2 regions of the Anoxybacillus sp. UARK-01 genome follow, and region 2 is predicted to be linked to the other one. Evidence: predicted binding sites of a transcription regulator. Region 2 holds the regulator's gene; the other holds the start of a gene.
The links. Region 2 encodes CtsR, which represses protease genes until heat stress. Its sites were predicted from a motif close to ATGGTCAATAAAGGTCAAACA; they were not measured.
Positions count from the first base shown of each region.

Region 1: clpB (ATP-dependent chaperone ClpB) is a predicted target of CtsR. The motif match lies at 8,418-8,438, and genes of this name have one in related genera.

Region 1 covers NZ_NASY01000031.1:194,117-206,801, reverse strand. The annotation lists gene B6A27_RS05470 (YjbA family protein) at 1-63, opposite strand, end outside; gene B6A27_RS05465 (YuzI family membrane protein) at 149-349, opposite strand; gene B6A27_RS05460 (DUF2268 domain-containing putative Zn-dependent protease) at 434-1,201, opposite strand; gene fabF (beta-ketoacyl-ACP synthase II) at 1,304-2,545, opposite strand; gene B6A27_RS05450 (beta-ketoacyl-ACP synthase III) at 2,595-3,527, opposite strand; gene B6A27_RS05445 (hypothetical protein) at 3,693-3,929, shown strand; gene B6A27_RS05440 (hypothetical protein) at 4,000-4,278, opposite strand; gene B6A27_RS05435 (alpha/beta fold hydrolase) at 4,318-5,046, opposite strand; gene B6A27_RS05430 (YjzD family protein) at 5,365-5,556, shown strand; gene clpB (ATP-dependent chaperone ClpB) at 5,798-8,404, opposite strand; gene B6A27_RS05420 (YjzC family protein) at 8,686-8,865, opposite strand; gene argF (ornithine carbamoyltransferase) at 8,981-9,928, opposite strand; gene B6A27_RS05410 (carbamoyl-phosphate synthase (glutamine-hydrolyzing) large subunit) at 9,925-12,685, opposite strand, start outside.
Region 2 covers NZ_NASY01000046.1:791-13,475, reverse strand. The annotation lists gene cysE (serine O-acetyltransferase) at 1-616, opposite strand, end outside; T-box leader at 682-910, opposite strand; gene gltX (glutamate--tRNA ligase) at 952-2,412, opposite strand; gene ispF (2-C-methyl-D-erythritol 2,4-cyclodiphosphate synthase) at 2,482-2,958, opposite strand; gene ispD (2-C-methyl-D-erythritol 4-phosphate cytidylyltransferase) at 2,963-3,649, opposite strand; gene B6A27_RS11720 (PIN/TRAM domain-containing protein) at 3,674-4,768, opposite strand; gene radA (DNA repair protein RadA) at 4,879-6,264, opposite strand; gene clpC (ATP-dependent protease ATP-binding subunit ClpC) at 6,347-8,779, opposite strand; gene mcsB (protein-arginine kinase McsB) at 8,766-9,866, opposite strand; gene mcsA (protein-arginine kinase activator protein McsA) at 9,869-10,414, opposite strand; gene B6A27_RS11695 (CtsR family transcriptional regulator) at 10,430-10,891, opposite strand; rRNA gene rrf (5S ribosomal RNA) at 12,451-12,567, opposite strand.

The DNA of each region.
Region 1 (12,685 bases), on a different contig from region 2:
GACGTTATACCCATTTTCCTCGCCTTCAAACCAATTCACCCAAATATCATGAAGATATAACATAAGATACCCCTCACTTCAAAAGCTATTTGTCCATCATTATAGGCAGAGGGGGATTATTTTATTCCACAGCAGCCTTTTTTATCCATTATTCTTGATCCGGAAAGTATAGACTGAACCACATGACAATCATGCCGATTGGAAGTAAATAGCACTCCATTCTCGTGCTAATAAATTGAAAGTAATTGATCCACCCTCGCTCCGGTGTGATGAGATTTAAATAAGCAATGGATGTAACCCCCCCTATAACTGAAAAACCAAAGCCGAGCAAATAAATGAATACGCGCATCGCTTTCCTCCGTCGCCTTGTCCATCTTATTTCTACATATATGTGCAAGCGGCATTGTTCATGACTATGACCTTAAGGCGATTGCTAAAATTGCGCGAGCTGCAGAATGCGCTCTGCAGGCATTTCCATCAGCTTAAAAAAGTCGTGCTCTTTTTGCAAGGCGGCACATACGATTCCGTAGCCTACCGCATATCCAAGCATCTCAGGATACAGACCGCGTCCATATAAAAGGCGGTCGTATAATCGATGTGACGGAAAAATCATTTGATAGCGGTCAAGATATTGCTTCCAAAAATGGCGCAATTCATCGTCTGAATAGTATGATGTCCATTTGGCTTGATATTCTTTTCCCACGTCTTGCCCGACTGCTTGTTCTGCCAAGCCCTCTAAAATCACGGCGTCAAGCAGCGGATATTCCTTTTTCGGTTGCTTTGCTAGGCGGCAAACGTGATTGTATTCATGAGTCAATACGGCCTCTATTTCTTTCCATGAATGCTGCGGCAACAAAAATAAAAACAATTTATCAGCGTAGGCAAGACCGCCTTTACTATTAAAATCTCGAGCCATCTTTCTGTTATGTTCATTTGCCGGAAAAATAAAAACAGGTACATCCGGGCCGTTCCAGCGCTTTTGTAATCGATGATAGATCCTTTCCGTTCGCTCCCATAGCTGCTTTCGCTTCATGGTTTCTGTTATCTTTTTCGCTTCCTCCGATAACGAATGCATTCCGTGATGAATAAGATGAACATAAATATGCCGAGCGTTGCCCCCTCGAAAATAATCGGTTAGCCGTTCGCATAGCTGCAGCGGCTGTTCCGTAGCGAGCCATTCGTCGGTATGAATAACCGGCATTTCTCGCTTCCCCCTTTCTCTTCCTTATTTCCTATCGTATGATGGAGCAGAAAAAGGGGTGAAAAAAAGGCGATCCCGCTTTTTATGAGATCGCCTTGTTGATTATTCCGTATATTTTCTGAAAATAAGAGTGGCATTATGTCCGCCAAAGCCAAGCGAGTTGCTTAAAACAGCGTTTACTTCCTGTTTTCTCGCTACATTTGGCACATAATCAAGATCGCACTCTGGATCCGGTGTTTCATAATGAATCGTTGGCGGAATCACTCCATCGATCATTGTCAAGATGGAGAACATCGCTTCAACCGCGCCTGCGGCACCCAATAAATGGCCGGTCATCGACTTGGTTGAGCTGATTGCCAATTTATAAGCATGATCGCCAAAGACCTCTTTTATCGCCATTGTTTCATATTTATCGTTATATTCGGTGCTTGTTCCATGAGCGTTAATATAACCGATTTCTTCTGGCTTCATTCCGGCATCAGCGAGCGCTTGGCGCATCGCCCGCACACCGCCTTCCCCGCCTGGTGCAGGAGCTGTAATGTGATAAGCATCTCCCGTTGATCCATAGCCAACGATTTCCGCATAAATACGAGCGCCCCGCTTGCGTGCATGTTCTAATTCTTCGAGCACGAGAATAGCAGCACCCTCTCCGATCACAAACCCATCACGGTTTTTATCGAATGGCCGGCTTGCTTTGTCCGGATCAGGATTTGTTGATAAAGCCGTATTCGCGCAAAATCCGGCTAATGCCATTTTCGTAATCGGCGCTTCGGTTCCTCCTGTCACCATCACATCCGCATCACCGCGTTGAATGACTTTAAACGCATCGCCAATCGAATTCGCGCCTGTTGCGCATGCTGTAACTGTACAAGAGTTGATTCCTTTTGCTCCTAATATAATCGATACTTGCCCTGCCGCCATATCAGGAATCATCATCGGTACAAAAAATGGGCTTACACGGCGATAACCGCGCTGTTGAAAAATTTCAAACTGCTGCTCGAATGTTTCCATTCCGCCGATTCCTGAGCCAATCCATACGCCCACTCGCTCGGCATTTTCTTCATTGATTGTTAAATTGGCATCTTTTACAGCCATAAGTGCAGATGCTACCGCATATTGAGTAAAGCGGTCCATTTTACGCGCTTCACGTTTATCCATATAAAGTTCCGGATTAAAATCCTTTACCTCTGCCGCAACTTTTGCCGGATAATCATCTGGATTGACACGAGTCAGCGGACCCACGCCATTTTCGCCTGCTATTATACGTTCCCATGTTGTTTCCACATCATTACCAAGCGGAGTCACTGCTCCCAAACCTGTGACAACGACTCTTCTCTTTTCCATCCTTTTTGCCTCTCTTTCCGTTTGTAGTCAAAGAGCTTTCATCGTTATTTTAGCGTCCCCATCTTAAGGCGATCGCTCCCCATGTTAAACCGCCCCCAAAACCAACCATAATGATTAGATCATCGTCTTTGATTTTTCCAGCCTCTAGTTCTTCGACAATCGAAATTGGAATAGAAGCAGCGGACGTATTGCCATATTTTCTGACGGTTGCTGACATTTTATCCTCCGGCAGCTCCAAGCGCTGTCTAGCTGCTTCAACAATACGAATATTGGCTTGATGCGGAACTAAAAAATCCACATCCTGTTTAGACAATCCTGCTTTTTCGAGTACGTGAATGCATGATTCCCCCATTTGACGAACCGCAAATTTGAACACCTCTCGACCATTCATAACAACATATTCGTCTTGATATAGGTGTTTTCCTCCTGTTCCGTCAGCTCCTAATTCAAAGGATACAATGCCGCGGCCTTCGGAAACGGGTCCCATCACGACAGCACCTGCCCCATCACCAAATAAAACAGCCGTATTGCGGTCCTCCCAATTTACGATTTTCGATAATTTTTCCGCTCCTATCACTAATATATATCGATATGTTCCGCTTTCAATAAATTGCTTTGCTGTAACCATTCCATACATGAAGCCAGCGCAGGCTGCACTAATATCTAGGGCTGCTGCTTTTGTCGCCCCCAATCTTTCTTGCAGCATGCAAGCAACTGACGGAAATGGACGATCCGGCGTTACTGTAGCCACTAAAATTAAATCAAGTTCCGCAGCTGAGATCCGGGCGTTCTCAAGAGCCTTCACAGCAGCAAAATAAGCCATATCTGACGTGTCAATATCATCAGCGGCAATTCTTCTCTCTTCAATTCCCGTTCTAGTCCGAATCCATTCATCAGACGTATCCATCATTTTTTCCAAATCGAGGTTGGTGACTACCTTTTCCGGCAAATACCGGCCGATTCCGATAATACCTGCATTCATGCAGAACATCTCCTTTATTGTTATATAACCAATTACTATTACTTGGTACTAATTTTATCGAAGTTTTCATAATCACGCAATATAAATGTTTGGTCCATGTCATCTGTCTAATCATTTCTACTTTTCTGAACATAAATTGCTTATAAGGAGAAAGGGGGATCTCATGTGGAAGAAGAAAAACAACCGACCCATCAGCTAAATGACCGTTTTTCTCGTCTAATGTTTGGAGACTTTCCATTTCGTCAAGAAAAACAAACAAACGTAGCAGAAACATCCTCTTCCCAGCAGGGGGTTGATTTTCTACAGCTTATGCAGGACATTGATACACTTGTCTCCTCGTTCCATCAACTCAAACCATTCATGAAAACGTTTACTTCTTTTACGGATTTATTAAAAAAATAAATAACGTAGATCGAAACGAACCGATTGTGCGGTTCCTATTTTTTCCACACGAATACATGGCAAAGGTAAGTCACCAGATCTCTCCGGCCGTTGCTATTCCAGAAACCACAGGTGTGTTGATGATCCAATAAAACCAATTGACATTGTTTGATTCCTCGCTTTTCTGCCGTAGTCGGCAAGCCATATTTTTAGTAAAAGAATGGATTATTACCGTTTGTGCAGAAACCATGTTTTCATCTTCAAATAGCATGAATCGTGGGAAAGTAGAGCGCATTTTTAGAAAAGCTTCTGTAAAGCATGCTTCACCAGCCTCCTTATCTAACTCGTTGCGTGGATCCTTCTGCTGCAAAAACTCCTCTATCGTTCCTAAGAGCGATAGAGGAGCTCATCATAATCGATTATACTTTTCATAGAATTGGTGAATGGCTCTGGCAAACCGATATCGTTTTTCCGGTAAATGATACAAAACTTCCACAGGCAGCTTTTTTTCTTTTGCTATTTCTGCATACTTACGGCAGTGAAGGGAAGAAGGATAAGGCGTTACTCCGGATAGCTGCCATATTTTCGTCGGCACATGGGAAAAAGTCAGAGAAGAACAAGGAATCATATCATATACTTTAGTCTTGTCTACTCTATAGGCATCGGCGATATCGTTTACTAGACGTTTGTAGAAAAATTTGTTTTCCTTTTCGTATTCCAGTTGTGCTCGCAAATTTAGACATGGACTAAACATCGCCACCGCCCGAATTTGTGGAGATATTTCCTCCATCAGTCGCAAGGCGGCAAGCGCCCCCATTCCTTCGGCTAAAAGATAAATACGATGATTAAGAATTTCACTTTTTAATACATAGTAGATCAGTTGTTTCGCCAACCGAAGCGCCTGATCACTTCCCCAATGCCGCCCGTACAAATGGGAAGAAAAAATGGTGTATCCATATTGAAGCAGATCATCTAGCAGTTGCCGTCTTCCTTCGTGCTCGGTCCAGAAGCTTGCATTTTCTGTTACATAATGATTGACATCTCCAAGAAGAAGAACGCCAAACCCATTTGGGCGCTCCGGTACATGGATGATGCACCATTGATCATCTAATTGGAAAAAACGCTGCTGAATCGTCATATTATTTCACCTTTACTTTCCCAGGTGTGTTGTCGATGAATCAATATCATTTAGAAATTGATTACCTTTATTGCTTTTCTGCCGCCCTTCGAACAATAATCGTTATGCGCAGAAAAGCGAATCATCATCCTCTCCTGATCACTTATACCTCAATGAAACCACTGTTTGTTGCCTTCTACAAAGCATAGCTATACATTAGAAATATATGTGAACACTTCAAAGATGGAAAGGGTATCAGCCTAAAAAGAAGAACATTTTCCATGCAAGCGATTTGTGATAAGATAGATAAAGAAAGCAAGAAATGTTGAGGTGAAAATCATGAGATTTTTTTGGACGCTCTTTTGGACATTCTTGCTAGCACAAATGGCTACATATGTCATTAGTTCCATGCAAGGAAGTTCTTATCAATTTTCAACAGGCGCTTTTTTAGGAGTGGCTATGACGATTTTTGTCATCATCATTGGCAGCTTGCTTCCTAATGATCCTGTTGGCCATCATGACCATCATTAAAAAGCAGAACCTAGCTCTTAGTGCGCTGCACAAAAGGAGGCTGTCTAAAAAGACAGCCTCCTTTTGTCAATACTCTCTGCCATTACAATTTGATGCGCGAGCATTTGCCCACCATTGAGCAGGTGATATCCGATTTCGCCGGCACGCTTTGACGTGACCGAACGCTTACTTTCAACGGACGACACCGATTCCAAATTATGGTATACAACTTTCATTCATATTACTCTGCGGTCAAAAATAGTTACATTTCGCTTTCAGCATTCGTCTTGATCACGATTTGCTCGTTCTCATAGTCCACGACAATCCGGCTGTAATCCTTCACCCGTCCCGCCACGATTTCTTTGGCCAGAGGCGTTTCAATCCGCTTCTGCATAAATCTCTTTAATGGACGCGCTCCATAGACAGGATCAAAACCTGCTTGCGCGATATACTCTTTCGCACGCTCTGACAGCGTTACAGAAATATGGCGATCCGCAAGGCGTGTGCCCAGTTCTCCCGCAAACTTGTCCACAATTCCCTTTAACTCTTTTATCGTCAGCGGCTTAAATAGAACGATATCATCAATGCGATTTAAAAATTCCGGCCGGAAGTGCATTCGCAATTGCTGCATCACTTGACTGCGAGCTTCTTCGCCAATTTCGCCATTTTCTTGCCCTGCTTCCAGTAGTGTGTGTGAACCGATATTCGATGTTAAAATAATGACGGTATTTTTAAAGTCCACCGTTCTTCCTTGTGAGTCCGTAATGCGGCCGTCGTCAAGCGCTTGTAATAAAATATTAAACACTTCCGGATGTGCTTTTTCCACTTCATCAAGCAAAATAACCGAATACGGCTTGCGACGCACCGCTTCTGTCAGCTGTCCGCCTTCTTCATAACCGACATATCCGGGAGGCGCGCCAATCAGCCGCGATACCGCGTGCTTTTCCATGTACTCCGACATATCAATCCGAACCATCTGTTCTTCGCTATCAAAAAGCGCTTGCGCCAACGCCTTGGCCAGCTCCGTTTTCCCTACCCCTGTCGGCCCTAGAAATAGAAAGGATCCAATCGGTCGGCGCGGATCTTTAATACCGGCGCGCGCCCGCAACACGGCATCTGCCACCAACTCTACCGCTTCGTCTTGACCGATGACGCGTTGATGCAATAGCTCCTGCAAGCGCAACAGCTTTTCCCGTTCCCCTTCTACTAGCTTCGTTAATGGGATGCCGGTCCATCTTGAGACGATTTCGGCAATTTCTTCTTCCGTCACCTCTTCCCGCAAAAGCCGCCCTTCTTTTTCTGTTCGGCTCGCATCTTGTTCAAGTTGCTTTAATTGCTTTTCCAGTTCCGGAATGCGTCCATGGCGCAGCTCAGCTGCTTTATTTAAATCATAAGCATTTTCAGCCTCTTCTAGCTCTCGTTTTGCTCTTTCCAGTTCCTCACGAACACCGCGTATTTGCTGAATCGCTTCTTTTTCCTGTTGCCATTTCGCTTTCATGCTCTTGGCTTTTTCTTTTAAATTGGCCAGCTCCTGTTTGAGAGCTTCCAGACGTTCCCGGCTCGCTTCATCCTCTTCCTTGCGCAACGCTGCTTCTTCAATCTCAAGCTGCATCACACGACGCATCACCTCATCTAATTCTGATGGCATTGAATCAATTTCTGTGCGAATCATGGCGCACGCTTCATCAACAAGATCAATGGCTTTATCAGGAAGAAAACGTTCAGAAATATAGCGATCTGATAATACCGCAGCGGTAACGAGCGCGCGGTCATGAATATTCACGCCGTGATGAATCTCAAACCGTTCCTTTAAACCACGCAAGATAGAAATCGTATCTTCCACGCTCGGCTCTTCCACAAGCACCTGCTGAAACCGTCGCTCTAAAGCCGGGTCCTTTTCGATATATTGTCGATATTCATCCAAAGTGGTAGCGCCAATGCAGCGCAATTCCCCGCGAGCGAGCATCGGCTTTAACATGTTTCCTGCATCAATAGCCCCCTCGGCTTTTCCAGCACCGACAATCGTATGCAACTCGTCAATAAATAAAATGATCTTTCCTTCGCTTTTTTTTATTTCATTTAATACAGCTTTTAAGCGCTCTTCAAATTCCCCGCGAAATTTCGCTCCTGCGATTAAAGAGCTCATATCTAAAGCAAAAATGATTTTATCTTTTAAGCCTTCCGGTACGTCCTTCCGAACAATCCGTTGAGCAAGCCCTTCGACAATCGCTGTTTTTCCCACTCCCGGTTCGCCAATAAGCACTGGATTATTTTTGGTTTTACGCGATAAAATGCGGATCACACGGCGAATTTCACTGTCGCGGCCGATGACAGGGTCAATTTTTCCGGCGCGCGCCTCTTCCACTAAATCGCGGCCATATTTTTTTAATACCTCATATGTAGCTTCTGGATTTGCACTTGTCACGCGCTGATTCCCCCTTATTTCTTTTAATACGTGTAAAAGTCTCGAACGATTTAATTCGTACTTTTGCAGCAGCTGCCCGATCTCATTTTTTTCATTGGTTAACGCCAAAAGCAAATGTTCTACAGAGGTATACTCATCCTTCATCTGTTTTGCTTCCTGTTCAGCGTTGGTGAGCAACCGTTCCAAACGAGGCGCCATGTAGACAATTTCTTCCGCCCCCATCACTTCAGGTTTTCTTTTTAAAAATGAACGGAGATCTACAACCATTTTGTTAATATTGATATGTAGAAGAGAGAGCATGCGTTTGGCCAGCCCTTCTTCCTGCTCCAACAACGCCAACAAAAGATGATCGATATCCATCATTTGATGATGATACGTTTTGGCGATGGATTGAGCAGAGATCAGCGCCTCCTGCATCTTTTCTGTTAGCTTGTTCATATCCATGACATTCACCTGTCTTTTGACTTTTTTTGACTTTTATATATATTATACCCTTGTCCCACAGGAAAAGCCATTCCCACGGTGAGAATGGCTCAGTCTATTATCCTGCGTCACAGCGTCTCGTTCGTCTGCACGGTAACGTCTTCGTTCGGTTCTCTTCTTTCTCTGCCCAGCGTTTTTAAGACATTTTGAAGTGGAAACAACTGAAATGAGTAACGCCTCAAAATAATGGTAGACAAAGAGAAAATCTGCTTTGTCTACCATATCAACGGCTGCATCGATCGTTATGGTTTGCGCATATAAGTCCAATGGCGATTATGATTGGACGTTTCTGGGAATGTATCTCCCGCTTTGAGCTTCACTTTTTTAGGATTTTTCACGTTATCTCCTGTTTCTCCGATTTCAATATATATACCATTGTTGGGCGCTTTGTCCCCTGGTCCAAAATGACGTCTTTGGCCCATGCTCATCCCCTCCTTCAAGCAGCGTACACGCTTATCATCTCCCCGCTTTTTATCATTCACTCATGCAAATCGTGGAATGATTTGCAAAAAACACCGGAGTAACCTCCGGTGTTTTTCAGCATAATAATAACGATAGCAAAATGGCTTTTTGGACATGGAGACGATTTCCCGCTTGCTCAAATACATAAGAATGGTCGCTGTCAATGACGCCAGCTGTCACTTCTTCGTCGCGATGAGCAGGCAAACAATGCAAAAACATATAATCTGGCTTAGCCTGCTTCACTAGCTGTTCGTTGACTTGAAACGGCTGAAACACTGCCAGCCGCTGCTGGCTTTCCTGTTCTTGTCCCATGCTCGTCCATACATCCGTATAAATGACATCAGCATGTTTCACCGCTTCTTGTGGAGAATGGGTCACGACAATTTGTGATCCTGTTTGTTTGGCTGCTTCGATTGCAGCCTCGACATATTGTTCTTTCGGTTCATAGCCTACCGGGCATGCAATCGTACAATCCATCCCTACTTTGGCAGCGGCGATCATTAATCCATGGGCAACATTATTGCCATCTCCGACATATACTAGCTTCAGTCCCTTTAGCTGCTTTTTCGTTTCATAAATGGTTAGTAAATCAGCCAGTGCTTGACATGGATGATCGTCATCTGTCAATCCGTTAATAACGGGCACCGTTGCGTACTGTGCAAGCTCTTCGATTTTGCTATGGGCGAATGTGCGAATCATAATCGCATCTACATATTGCGATAATACTCTTGCCGTATCAGCAATGGTTTCCCCGCGGCCAATTTGCAAATCATTGCTGTTTAAATAAAGCGCATGTCCGCCTAACTGTGTCATCCCCACTTCAAAGGATACTCTCGTCCGCGTAGATGGCTTTTCGAAAATCATCGCCAATGTTTTCCCTGTTAATGGTGTATAGGCTTGACCTGCCAGCTGCTTTTGTTTCAACTCACTTGCTAACGTTAGTAAATCATGGATCTCCTCAGAAGAAAAATCGATTAATGTTAATAAATCCTTTCCTTTTAATGAATGGATTGTCGCATTCATCCTATCACCGCTTCCTCTGTTTGTTTTTTTAATTTAAGCCATTCCTGAATCGAAAGAACGGAAAAATCGTCAGAATCAAGCGCCTGCAAAAACAGCTTGCACGTTTCCACTTCCGTAAAGGCCAGCAGCTGCCGTGACAAAGCAAGCATCCGTTGTTCCGCAGCTTGTTGATCGTTTTTGAAATTAAAAAAGGCTAATGCTTCTTTTCGCTTTACCCATTCAGAAAATGGAATGTGGCTCACAAGCTTGATTCGCTTGCTCTTCATTGCTTCTACGAGCGCTTGTATTTGCTCTATTTCTGCATCCACATAAACCTCGAAAGCATCTGCTTTTTTTGTCAAATAAGAATGGAACGCTTTGCCGGCTGCCTCCGCTGCTGTATGAGCAATGCTAATTCCTTCGCCTGTCGATTTCATTTCCGGCCCGACAAGCGGATCGACTCCAGGCAGCTTATGCATTGAAAAAACGGGATATTTCAAAACAATGTAGGGCATATCGCTGAAGCTGTTTGTCACAAAATCATTTGCCTCATCTAAGCATTTCCCAAGCAATAATTTTGTCGCAATTTGCGCAAGTGGAATTCCCGTCGTCTTGCTGACAATCGGCACCGTTCGGCTCGCGCGAGGGTTGACTTCCAGCACATACACCTCCCCATTTGCGATGACAAATTGAATATTCATTAAACCTTTGAATTGAAGCTTTTGCACAATTTTTTCAGCAAATGTTTTTATCTTGGCTTTTTCATCTTCTGACAGCGTTTGTGCTGGCAGCCACGCATAGCTATCACCTGAATGAACGCCCGCTTTTTCAACATGCTCAATAATGGTTGGAATCAGTACGCTCTTTCCATCGGCTACCACATCGACTTCGGCTTCTTTTCCTTCCAAATACGCATCAATCAGTACGGGATACGTCAAAGTGGCCGCTTGCTGCAACAATTGCTGTTCATTTTGTACAATAAACATGCCTTTGCCGCCGATCACATATGACGGACGAAGCAACACCGGATAACCGATCTTTTCCGCTTTTTCCACCAACTCATTTTCATTTTCGGCTATTACACCAAGCACATGTGGAATCGCTAATTCCTCTAAAAGCTGATAAAAACGATCACGATCCTCCAGCTGGTCAATGACATCGTATGAGGCGCCTAAAATGGTCACACCTGCCTCTTCCAGTTCTTTTACTAGATTAATCGCTGTCTGTCCCCCGAATTGGACAACCACTTTTTGAATTTGTTCTGCTTCAATCACATTAAGCACATCTTCTAACACGAGCGGTTCGAAATAAAGACGATCCGCCACTGCAAAATCGGTGCTAACGGTTTCCGGATTATTGTTAATCAAGACGGTTTCGTATCCTTCTTTCTGAAGAGCATAGACGCTATGAACGGAGCTGTAGTCAAACTCAATTCCTTGGCCGATTCGAATCGGCCCCGCTCCGATAATAAGAACTTTTTCTTTATCGCTTGCTTTTCGTTCATCTACACCGAAATAAGTGGAATAATAGTAATCCGTTTCCGAGTGAAATTCCGCTGCACACGTATCTACCATTTTATAAGCTGGAATAATGCCAAGCTGCTTCCGCTTGCGGCGAATTTCCGCTTCCTTTACATTCCAAATATTCGCTAAAAAAGCATCAGAAAAGCCTTTTTCTTTCAATAAGCGAAGCATTGCGGCATCAATATGAGCAAAATGGGCAGCTTTCGCTTGTTGCTCAAGCATAATAATCTGATAAAAACTATTTAAAAAAAAGCGGTCGATTTTGGTTAGCTGATAGATCGTTTCGATCCCTTCGCCGCGTCTGAACAATTCTAAAATCGCAAAAAAGCGGCGATCATCTTGATGAATTAATAGCTCTTTTAATTCATCATTCGTTTTGGCGGACATCTCCGACAAAAACAATCCGTTATTAGCCCCCTCCAATGAACGGACAGCCTTTTGCAGGGCGCGCTCCAAATTGCGGTCAATCGCCATCACTTCCCCCGTCGCTTTCATTTGCGTTCCTAGGCGGCGGTCGCCGCTTGGAAATTTGTCAAATGGCAAACGCGGAAATTTGACAACAACATAATCAAGCGCTGGTTCAAAGCTGGCAAATGTATTTTTCGTAACAGGGTTTAGTAATTCCGCTAATGTATAGCCAACAGCCAATTTGGCAGCAATGCGCGCAATCGGATATCCGGTCGCTTTGGATGCCAAAGCGGAGGAACGGCTGACGCGCGGATTCACCTCGATTAAATAATAATTTTTGCTAAATGGATCGAGCGCGAATTGAATGTTGCATCCGCCAATAATTCCGAGCGCTGAAATAATTTTTACTGCCGATGAGCGCAGCATATGATATTCTTCATCCGTTAAGGTTTGTGATGGGGCCACAACAATGGAGTCACCCGTATGAACTCCGACAGGATCGATGTTTTCCATGTTGCAAACTGTAATGCAAGTATCGGTATCGTCGCGCATCACTTCATATTCGATTTCTTTGTATCCTGCCACACTGCGCTCCACCAAACATTGGGTAATGGGACTTTCCGCCAATCCCTTTTCAACGAGGGATACAAATTGCTCCATGGTTTCCGCAATTCCTCCGCCGCTTCCCCCTAATGTATAGGCTGGACGGATAATGATCGGGAAGCCGATCTTTTCAGCAAAAGCAACTGCGTCCGCTACATTCGTAATAATTTCACTTTCTGGCACCGGCTCGTTTAACTCATACATTAACTGGCGGAACGCTTCCCGATCCTCTCCTTTTTGGATC
Region 2 (12,685 bases):
TTTCCATTTGTAGCTTTTCAACCTGATTCTCTAGCTCTTTTAAACGATCGGCAATAGGATCCGGTAAATCCGTATGGTTTAAATCTTTGTTCACTCTGACTCCATTATGCACCACGACTTTCCCTGGAATACCAACAACAGTGGAGTTCGGGGGTACATCTTTTAAAACAACCGATCCTGCTCCTATTTTTGAATTTTCTCCAATTGTAATGGAACCAAGCACCTTAGCTCCTGTTGCAATCAAACAGTTATCTTTAATGGTCGGATGGCGCTTTCCTTTTTCTTTTCCTGTCCCACCCAATGTCACTCCTTGATATACCGTTACATTATCGCCAATTTCACATGTTTCTCCAATCACAACACCCATGCCATGGTCGATAAAAAAGCGACGACCGATCTTTGCACCTGGATGAATCTCAATGCCTGTAAAAAAGCGACTAATTTGTGAAATCAGCCTTGCAAGAAAGTACAGTTTCCGTTTATAAAAAGCATGAGCAATGCGATGCGCCCAAATAGCATGTAATCCTGAGTAAGTCAAAATAACTTCTAAATAGCTTCTTGCTGCCGGATCTTGTTCAAACACAACTTCAATGTCCTCTTTCAAGATTTTAAACATCTCTCTCCCTCCTCCTCAGACTTCCAGAATATCGGAATAATAAAAAGCGTCTCTGTGTTTGCAAACACAGAGACGCTCGGACGCGCGGTTCCACTCTGTTTAGCCAAATGAAAAGCTTGGCTCCCTCAGCTCTTATAACGGAAGAGAATCCGCTCCATTCTACTACAGAGCATCTCTGCTTCGAAAGGAGGCTCCGAGGCGCATTTCAAAAGCATTAAGCATGAATCACTTCCAGCCAAGGCGACTCTCTCTGTAATGTTAATGCTTTTTACTTCTCCTCATCTACGCTTTATATATGGATTTGTTAATCATCATATTACAAAAAAGAAAAAATGTTAGTCAATTAGTTTTTCTAAGCGTTGAATCACTTTTTCTTTTCCAAGCAGCTGTATCGCGAGCGGCAGCTCCGGTCCGTGAGTTTGTCCTGTGGTAGCTACACGGATAGGCATAAATAATTTCTTGCCTTTCTGTCCCGTTGTTTTTTGTACCGCTTTAATAGCGGCTTTAATGGACTCCGCATCCAATGTTTCCAGATTTTTCACTGCCTCTAAAAACGCCTTCAATACGGCTGGAACTTGTTCTTCCACTAATACAGCCCGCGCTTCTTCGTCATACTCGACATCTTCTTTAAAAAACAGCTTGGACAATTCTACAATCTCTGCTCCATAGCTCATCTGTTCTTGATATAAAGCAATTAATTGCCGAGCCCATTCCCGCTGCTCTCCGGTCATTTGCGCCGGCAAACAGCCTGCCTTGATTAAGTGAGGCAAAGACAGTTCTACAAGCCGATCTAAATCAAGCTTTTTAATATATTGGTTATTCATCCATGTCAGCTTCTGTTTATCAAACATCGAAGGAGATTTAGATAGGCGAGATACATCAAAAATACGAATGAGCTCTTCCTTCGTAAAGAGTTCTTCTTCTCCTTCTGGCGACCACCCTAATAAAGCAAAAAAGTTAAACATCGCTTCAGGAAGGTAGCCAAGCTCTTTATATTGAGAAACAAATTGAATAATCGATTCATCGCGTTTGGATAACTTTTTGCGCTGCTCATTTACAATCAATGTCATATGACCGTAGCGCGGTGGCTCCCAACCTAAATACTCATAAATCATCAACTGTTTTGGCGTGTTCGATAAATGTTCTTCGCCGCGAAATACATGAGTAATCTTCATTAAGTAATCATCTATGACCACCGCAAAGTTATAAGTCGGAATTCCGTTAGCTTTGACGATGACCCAGTCACCGATATCTTTTGATTCAAACACTACTTTGCCACGAACCATGTCTTCAAACTCGTATACTTTCCCTTCAGGTACTTTTATACGCAATGTATACGGCTTGCCTTCCGCCTCCAACTGCTGTACCTGTTCAGGCGTTAGATGACGGCATTTGCCACTATATTGCGGTGCTGCAATTCCCGCCGCCTTTTGGGCTTCACGTTCTTGCTCCAATTCTTCGGGCGTACAGAAGCATTTATAGGCATATCCTTTTTCTAATAGCTCATTTGCATACTGACGATATATATCAAGACGCTCTGTCTGGCGATAAGGTCCATATCCTCCATCTTTGTCTACCGATTCATCGTAATCAATGCCGAGCCATTTTAAATTCTCCAATTGAGACTGCTCTCCGCCGGGCACATTCCGTTCGATATCAGTGTCTTCGATTCGCACAATAAATTTCCCATTATGGTGGCGAGCAAACAAATAATTAAATAGAGCTGTGCGCGCTCCTCCGATATGTAAATGGCCAGTCGGACTCGGCGCATAACGCACTCTTACCTCTTGTGACATGTTAAGACCTCCATCAACATTTAACTGTGTATCGTTATTTTAACATTATACCACCACAAAGTTAAGCCATTATTGCCTTTGCAATAAAACAACCGCTTGAGCAGCAATGCCTTCTTCACGCCCAGTAAATCCAAGTTTTTCTGTCGTCGTCGCCTTCACATTTACTTGAGAGCGCTCCGCTTCTAATAACTCAGCCATTCTCTCTATCATTTGTTCAATATAAGGAGCCATTTTCGGTTTTTGTGCAATAATGGTACAGTCTAGATTGGCAAGCTTATACCCCTCTTTCTTAACGAGGTTCCAAACTTGCTGTAGCAATCGCGCGGAGTCGGCATCTTTATATTGTTGATCCGTATCTGGAAAATGCGTCCCAATATCGCCAGCACCAATGGCTCCTAAGCACGCGTCTGCCACAGCATGCAACAACACATCTGCATCTGAGTGACCAAGCAATCCTTTTTCATAAGGAATGCAAACACCGCCAATTATTAAAGGGCGGCCTGTTACTAATTGATGAACGTCAAATCCTTGCCCTATCCGAAACATATATTCACCTTGCTTCCTTTAATGATAAAATCGCTTCCGCAAATAGTAAGTCATCTGGCGTTGTTAATTTAATATTTCGATAATCTCCCTCCACAATTTTCACTTTTTTTCCCATCCGTTCAACAAGACTGGCATCATCTGTTCCGATATACCCTTCTTCCTGTGCCCGTTTATGCGCTTCTAAAACAAGGGAAACACGAAAAGCTTGTGGAGTCTGTACAGCCCACAAGCTAGAGCGCTCCACCGTTTCCTCAGCCATTCCATTCCTAACTTTTTTAACGGTGTCTTTCATAGGTACAGCGGGAATTGCCGCACCATGCTCTTGCGCTTCCTTCACTAATTCGTGTATTTTTTCTAGCCTAATAAACGGGCGGGCACCATCATGAATGAGGACAATCTCACCTTCTTTAACTGCCTGCAACCCATTGTAGACGCTATGTTGCCGTTCGATGCCACCACTGACGATCGAGATCACTTTTTTGATCCCGAACTTTTTCAGTAGCTCAACAAACAGCGGTCTTTCCGCTTCGTTTACTACCATAATAATTCCGCGACAATCGTCATCTTGTTCAAACACCTTTAACGTGTGTATAATGACAGGCTGATGCTGCAATTCAATCAGCAGTTTGTTCATGCCAGCCTTCATTCGCTTTCCCTGTCCTGCTGCCGGAATGACTACTTGATATAACATATGACTTATTCTCCTAGTCTACACTTATAATGCCTTTTGGAGAAGCTTGAGCTTCGCAAAAATCATTCTCCCTGCTGAAGTTTGTAACACACTAGTGACTAAGACGTCAACCCGTTTGCCTATATAATCTCTGCCATCTTCGACAACAATCATCGTTCCGTCATCTAAATAGGCAACGCCCTGGTTATGCTCTTTTCCGTCCTTAATGACTTGTACATTCAATTCTTCTCCCGGTAAAACAACCGGTTTAACTGCATTGGCCAAGTCGTTTATATTCAGGACTCTCACATTTTGCAGTTCACAGACTTTATTTAAATTGAAATCGTTCGTCACGACCACTCCTGATGTTAATTTCGCTAATTTCACTAGCTTGCTGTCCACTTCCTGAATGTCATCAAAATCACCTTCATAAATCTCTACTTTCATTTCCAATTCTTTTTGAATGCGATTCAAAATATCAAGCCCGCGGCGGCCGCGATTTCGCTTCAGTACATCTGAGGAATCAGCAATATGCTGTAATTCTTCTAGAACAAAACGAGGAATAACAATCGTTCCCTCTAAAAATCCTGTTTGGCAAATATCAGCAATTCGTCCGTCAATAATCACGCTTGTATCAAGAATTTTTAAAGTACTGTTTTTTTGCTTGTCGCTTTCTTCTTCTGTTCCTTTTTTCTTAGACATGCGACTAGAAATGGAAAATAAATTCATCAACTCATGGCGTTTCTTAAATCCTACCTGAAACCCTAAATAACCAAGCAAAATCGTTAAAAAAACTGGCAGCACGGTATTAACGACTTGAAATTGAAATGCTTTAAGCGGCATCACCACTAAAAATGCAACAAACAATCCAAAAATTAACCCTAAGCTTCCAAACAAAATATCTGTGACAGGTGCTTTTACCAGAGATTCTTCAATCCAGTGAATTAAACCCACTACATAATCAACTAGCCAAAAAGTCATGATAAAGAAAATAAGTGCTCCCAAAATCGCCAGCATATATGGATTGTTAAAAAATGAAAGATGATGGATATTCAGCAGTCGAAATATATTCGGAAGAAAAATAATTCCTAAGGTCCCTCCGACGACTAAGAAAAATAATTGGACTACTCTCTTTAACATCATACTTTCACCTCCTCAACTACATTATAAACAGTTTCCAATGTTTGAAACCAATGATAACACAGTTTTTAATCTTTTTTAAAAATTTGATACATGTTTGTAACGTTTATTCATACAGATTTTCTGTCTCCTAACGTGTATTCCAACGCTTCAGCGACATGAGACACCCCGATAATTTCCACTCCTTTTGGCGCCAGCCATCCTCCCAAATTATTTTTTGGAATAATAATACGATGAAATCCAAGCTTTACTGCTTCTTGAACTCGCTGCTCGATACGAGAGACTCGACGTACTTCTCCTGTCAGCCCCACCTCTCCGATGATGACATCTGATGGATTCGTCGGCAGATCGCGAAAGCTGGAAGCAATGCTTACAGCGATGGCTAAATCAATAGCTGGTTCATCTAATTTGACTCCCCCGGCTACTTTTAAATAAGCGTCTTGGTTTTGCAGAAGCAACCCAACTCTTTTTTCTAGTACAGCCATCAGCAATGATACGCGGTTATGGTCAATTCCCGTCGCCATTCTTCTTGGATTGCCAAAGCTTGTTGGGGAAATTAACGCTTGAATTTCCACGAGCACGGGTCTTGTGCCCTCCATTGACGCTACTACCGTTGATCCTGCCACTCCGCTTGATCGTTCTTCCAAGAATACCTCTGAAGGGTTTTCAACCTCTAGCAGCCCCGTTTCTCTCATTTCAAAAATACCAATCTCATTAGTCGATCCAAATCGATTCTTCACTGCTCGTAAAATTCGGTACGTATGATGGCGCTCACCTTCAAAATACAAAACTGTATCTACCATATGCTCTAAAATTCTCGGTCCAGCAATGGAGCCTTCCTTTGTTACATGGCCGACAATAAAAATCGCAATTCCTTTTGTTTTAGCGATTCGCATCAATTCCCCTGTACACTCCCTGACTTGAGAAACGCTGCCGGGAGCTGATGTAATCTCGGCTCGATAGATCGTTTGAATGGAATCAATTACTACAAAGTCAGGTTGAATTTCTTCAATCGCTTGATGAATATATTCCAAGTCTGTTTCTGATAATACATACAGCTCATTAGCGGAAATGCCCAAACGGTCAGCACGCAGCTTCGTTTGCTTGACTGATTCTTCCCCGGAAATATATAGCACCTTATATTGATTCAACGCCAATTGTGCAGACACCTGCAAAAGAATGGTTGATTTTCCGATACCAGGATCACCGCCGATAAGAACGAGAGAACCTTTAACGATTCCGCCACCTAACACGCGATTAAACTCCGCAAGATCCGTTACCATTCTTGGCTCCTGTGCTGTTGCTACGGTTGTAATCGACACTGGCTTGGATATAGAAGAAGGAGCAGTATGAACAAATACTCCCCTTGCTGCTGGTTTTCCTTTCTCAATTTCCTCAATCATAGAGTTCCACGTCTGACAACCTGGACACTTTCCCATCCATTTGGCTGATTCATATCCGCATTCTTGACATACAAATTTCGTTTTCTTTTTCATAACAGCTAATTCCTCTCTATTCGCAAATGCAAAAAGAAGGTATGCGCCAATCTACTTCTGCCGCATACCTTGCTGCCACCTTTTACTGAACGGTTTGTTCTGATAAAACTACAAATTCTCCGTCTTTGACATCTACAATGACTTTTTGCCCTTTTGTGATCGTTCCTTTCAACAGCTCTTCAGATAAGCGGTCTTCAATGTGTTTTTGTAAAGCTCGGCGCAATGGACGAGCACCATATTCTGGGTCATGTCCTTCTTCAGCAATTTTTGCAATCGTTTCTTCCGTCAATTCTAATTCAATATCTTGCTCTGTTAAACGTTTTACAAGCTGATCGGCCATAAGATGAACAATTTTTGCTAAATGTTGTTTTTCTAATGAGTGGAATACAATAATTTCGTCAATACGATTCAAAAACTCTGGACGGAACGCTTTTTTCAATTCATCCATGACTTTACCCTTCATGTCTTTATATTTCTGGCTTTCATCTTGAACATTAAAGCCTACATACTTATTTCGTTTCAGGGCATCAGCTCCCACATTGGATGTCATAATCACAATCGTATTGCGGAAATCAACCGTTCTTCCTTTTGAATCTGTTAAACGTCCGTCTTCTAATACCTGCAGAAGAATATTAAATACATCTGGATGTGCTTTTTCCATCTCATCCAATAAAACGACCGAGTATGGTTTACGGCGAACTTTTTCTGTCAATTGTCCTCCTTCTTCATATCCGACATATCCAGGAGGAGAACCAACAAGTCGAGAAGTAGAATGCTTCTCCATATACTCAGACATATCGATGCGAATCAACGCATCCTCATCTCCAAACATCGCTTCTGCCAATGCTCGTGCTAACTCTGTTTTTCCTACCCCAGTTGGTCCAAGGAAGATAAATGAACCGATTGGACGCTTTGGATCCTTTAATCCTGCACGGGCGCGTCGGACCGCCTTCGCCACTGCTTTCACTGCTTCTTCCTGTCCAATCACTCGCGAATGCAAAATTTCTTCAAGCTTTAACAACCGTTCTGTTTCTGTTTGCGCCAATTTCGATACAGGTATTCCTGTCCAGCTAGATACAACCAAAGCAATATCCTCTACTGTTACTTCCGAATTTTCCTGACCTTGCTTTTCTTTCCAAGCGCGTTTTGTTTCTTCTAATTCCTCACGCAAACGTTGTTCCGTATCGCGCAATGAAGCAGCTTTTTCAAATTCCTGACTCTGAACAGCAGCGTCTTTTTCTTTACGAACCTCTTCTAACTTTTGTTCCAACTCTTTTAAATTAGGCGGAGCGGTAAAAGAACGAAGACGCACTTTTGAGCATGCCTCATCAATTAAATCAATGGCTTTATCTGGGAGAAAGCGATCTGTAATATATCGATCTGATAGCTTCACTGCTTGAATAATTGCTTCATCAGAAATCGAGACACGATGATGCGCTTCATATCGGTCACGTAACCCTTTTAAAATTTGAATGGACTCTTCAACAGTCGGTTCATCAACATAAATTGGCTGGAAACGGCGTTCTAGCGCAGCATCCTTCTCTATATATTTCCGGTATTCATCTAACGTTGTAGCACCGATACACTGCAATTCACCACGAGCTAATGAAGGTTTTAAAATGTTTGAAGCATCAATAGCTCCTTCCGCTCCCCCTGCGCCGATGAGCGTATGCAGCTCATCAATAAATAAAATAATATTTCCTGCTTGACGAATTTCATCCATAACTTTTTTCAAGCGGTCTTCAAATTCACCGCGATATTTGGTTCCGGCAACAACTGTCCCCATGTCTAACGTCATGACTCGCTTGTCTCGTAACGTTTCAGGAACTTCATTATTGACAATTTGCTGCGCCAATCCTTCTGCAATCGCTGTTTTACCTACACCGGGTTCACCGATTAATACCGGGTTGTTTTTCGTGCGTCGGCTTAATACTTCAATTACACGTTGAATCTCTTTACTTCTTCCAATGACAGGATCTAAGCTGCCTTCGCGAGCAATGGCTGTTAAATCGCGAGCAAGACTGTCTAACGTCGGTGTACTCACATGGGAAGCACTGCCTTGGTGTCCGGAAACAGACTCATTGCTTCCCAATAGTTGTAACACTTGTTGACGTGCTTTATTCAAGCTTACTCCTAAATTATTGAGAACACGAGCGGCGACTCCCTCTCCTTCACGAATTAAGCCAAGCAAAATATGCTCTGTACCTACATACGAATGTCCAAGCTTTCTGGCTTCATCCATAGAAAGCTCAATCACTTTTTTGGCACGTGGCGTATAATGAATCGTTTGCGACACCTCATGTCCTCGACCAATCAATGCCTCTACTTCCTTCTGAATCTTTTCTGGTCCTAACCCCAAAGCAATTAAAGCTTTAGCGGCAATCCCTTCCCCCTCGCGAATCAATCCAAGCAAAATATGCTCCGTGCCAATGTTATTGTGACCAAGACGTACCGCTTCTTCTTGAGCTAAAGCCAACACTTTTTGCGCCCGTTCTGTGAATCTACCGAACATCATTTTCATCACCCTCCATTGCTTTTCGTTCTTCCATTTTTAAACGTTCTCGAATCAAAGTAGCTCGAAGAACATCCCGTTCATTAGGTCTTAATGCTCCGCCAGCATATTGCTGCAAGAATCCCGGCTGCATTAAAATCATCAGCTCATTTAGAATGCTCCGAGAAATGTTTTTAATATACCCTAAATCAATTCCCAAACGTACATCCGATAAACATTGGGCCGCTTCCTTCGATTCGATAACACGGCAATTGGTCAAGATGCCATAGGAGCGAAAGACTCTGTCTTCTAATTGTATGTTTAAAGTTTTGACTAATGCCTCTCTTGCCATTCTTTCCTGAGCAATTAATTGTTGAACAACACTTTTTAAATCCTCCACAATATCTTCTTCTGATTTGCCAAGCGTAATTTGATTTGATATTTGGAATATATTCCCTAAGGCCTCACTTCCTTCTCCATACGTTCCTCTTACCACTAATCCTAGTTGGCTAATGGCTGGAATGATTTGGTTCATTTGCTGTGTTAGAGTCAGAGCCGGTAAATGCATCATTACCGATGCTCTTAATCCTGTTCCTACATTTGTAGGACAGCTTGTTAAATAACCTTTCTTTTCATCAAATGCGTAATTGACATGCATTTCAATCCAATCATCCAGCGCATTGGCCATCTCTAAAGCTTCTGTCAGTTGCAGTCCTGGAAATAAACATTGAATACGAATATGGTCCTCCTCGTTAATCATAATGCTTACCTCTTCATTTTCCGACAGCAAGCATGCTCCGAATGGGCAATCTTCCGCTAAATGTGGACTAATTAAATGTTTTTCAACCAATACCCTTTTTTCGATCGTTTGGAGCTCATTCATTTTTAAAAGCTCAAATCTACCAACTACAGGATGTGATTGGCGTGCAAATGTCTGTTCAAATTGCTGTACGATATGCTGGGCTTCTTCGTTGCCAAAAACAGTGGGAAACTGGTAATCTACAATATTCCTTGCAAGCCGAATCCGACTGCTCAATACAATGTCTGAGTCCGGACCTTCTTGGTTCATCCAAGAGCTTACTGCTGTATTCAAAAACTTCTCAAGCGACACAATCAGCCCTCCTCCCCATGTTTACTTACACGTGATTCAAGCAAACGAATTTGATCGCGAACTTCAGCTGCTTTTTCAAACTCTTCTCTGGCAATAAGCTCTTGCAGTTTTTGTTTTAAATGAGCGATTTGTTTACGAATATAAATACTGCCACCGATTCGTCTTGGAATTTTCCCTGCATGAGTAGTATTGCCACTATGAAGTCGTTTCAATATCGGCTGCAGTTGTTTAGCGAATGTATGATAGCAATGAGAGCAGCCAAAACGGCCAATTTTGGCGAATTGATTATATGTCATGTTGCAGCGTTCACATTGCAAAATTTCAATGCTTTGAAATGCATTTTGCTTGGCTCCCTTTGTAGGAGCTTCAAAATTTAATAGACCTGCCAATAAATTTTGCAGAGAGAATCCTGCATTTCCATGAAACATAAAAACGTCCCCGTGCTCTTGAGCACAATGTTCGCAAAGATGAAATTCTGTCTTTTCACCATTGATAATTTTCGTAAAATGCATCGTGGCCGGTCTCTGCTTACATTCTTGACATATCAAAGATCTCACCTCTTTCTATTTATACTTCAAAGACATTAACATGGCTTTTAACATTCTAGCTCTCAACTCATCTCTTTGAGGCAAGTCAATATATAAAACAGATCGATCCATTACGCTCAACATAATATTTGCCTCTCGTTCAGAAATGACTTTTTCTTCAACAAGTCGGCGAATAATATCCTCTGCACTCGATTGACTGACATGATGACGAATTAAAGATAATAGCTGATCAATTAATTGCGATTCATTTTTTGTTTTCACTTTTATAATTCGAATATAGCCTCCACCGCCGCGCTTGCTTTCTACAATATAGCCTCGTTCCAAAGTAAAGCGTGTATTAATGACATAATTAATCTGTGAAGGAACGCACTGAAATTTATCGGCGATTTCACTTCGTTTAATCTCAACAATTTCTTGTTCACTCATATTTAAAACTTGCTTTAAATATTGTTCGATAATATCAGAAATGTTTCTCACCCTACCCCTCCTTGCTTAGGTAGTTGACTTTGACTATATTTGACCTTAATTTTACTATATAGCAGATATAAAAAAAATGCAACAAACAAGAGCAGATAATCATATGATTGCCGATTTTCCGAATTTAAAACAAAAGCAGTATGAATTAATTCGATAACATATGCTAAAAATCCTTTATATCAAGAAAAAAGTTATAATTATGAAGCAAGGACATATCTCAACATGACACATGCTCAAAGATCCATCTTTGAAGCAGTAAACCATTCAACGATGGAAACAGACACCAGCACTTTTTTAGAGTTTTCGCATGTGCAGCAAAGCATATTCAATCCGTAGAATATGTCAATTAAGCTGTTTTTGAATGAGAGAGAAGCACAGGAACCGAGGAGTTTGACGTGGTCATTCACATGATTTAACGTTTAATATGCTCGAGGATATGATATGGGGTGAATAGAGGTTCAAATTTTAATCAGTGAAAACCAATCGTATCGAAAAAACGAAATGTACAATTTTATTGTGAATATGTCGCAAAGCGCATCATAAATGAATAAAGACATATAAAAACCCACTCACTCCCTTGAAAATCCTATACAGCGACCAATAAGCTCCAAAGAGTGGACATTATGCGTTCTAATTTGATTAAAGAACATGCATGTAGGAGATGAAATCTCTTTTGATGCATTCTTCCAATAGATCCATCGGCTTTCTTTGTTTGGCACGCCGTATACAACAGAGAGGCCGCCGATTTTAAAAAGGCATTACTCAGGTGCTTATTTTTAAAAACGTATTTTGCGCTCGATTCGTTGCGAGAGTTGATGTGAGTCCTTCAGTGGTTTGATTATTGTCGCCGCCTTTGTAGACTAACAGCGTTCTGCATGTTTCGACGCTTTCTCGTACAAAACAATGGTTTCAAGAGCAAGAGTTTCCGGAATCTCATGCTCAACTGCTTATGCATTTAAGTGTCAAGCAGCCTTCAGCTGTGTGGATTGACAACATGGCACTCCGAAGCAGCCCCTATGATTCTCAAATGATGGGAAGGATGATGCCCACTCTTATCACTTGTTTAAGGGCTATCAACTTTATACAGGTATCACCGCAGGCGAAATCGTGGTCTCCCATATGCTTACACCCCCCAATCGACATGACGCGGCAGTCACGCCAGAGGTTTTTTGAGCTCTCAAAGACTGGAACATTCGGTTTGCTTTAGGAGATGCCGCCTATGACAGCAAGAAGGTTCAAACTATCGCCCGCCGAGAACATAGGAGTGTTTTTGGGTCACCTCGAAATCAAAAGAACGAATATGACTCCAGGGTTGTTGAAGGTGACATTTGGAAAACAGTTATGGGGCTTGCATACCAACATTGAACGAATAGGCCATCAGCTCAAAATGAAAGGACAAGGATCAGCATGAGTTATGGAGGTTATCGCCATCCGTTGCATGGTCAATAGTATATTTTTATTTAGCAACACCATCATTAGTAGTGTAAAGCATTTACAGATGGTTTCAATATATTAAACAAAAAAGCATGTTTCATAATGAAACATGCTTTTTATATACAGCCTAGCAACGTCCTACTCTTGCAGGGGCGTTAGCCCCAACTACCATCGGCGCTGGAGAGCTTAACTTCCGTGTTCGGGATGGGAACGGGTGTGACCTCTCCGCCATCGTCACTAGACTATTCGAAGGATGGTTCCTTCAAAACTAGATAACAGATCAGAGAAGAAAGGATAGGCGGTGCTTTTCTTGATGTCTTGCTCCGCTTTTCGTATTGTCTAGTTCCGCAAGCTGCATCC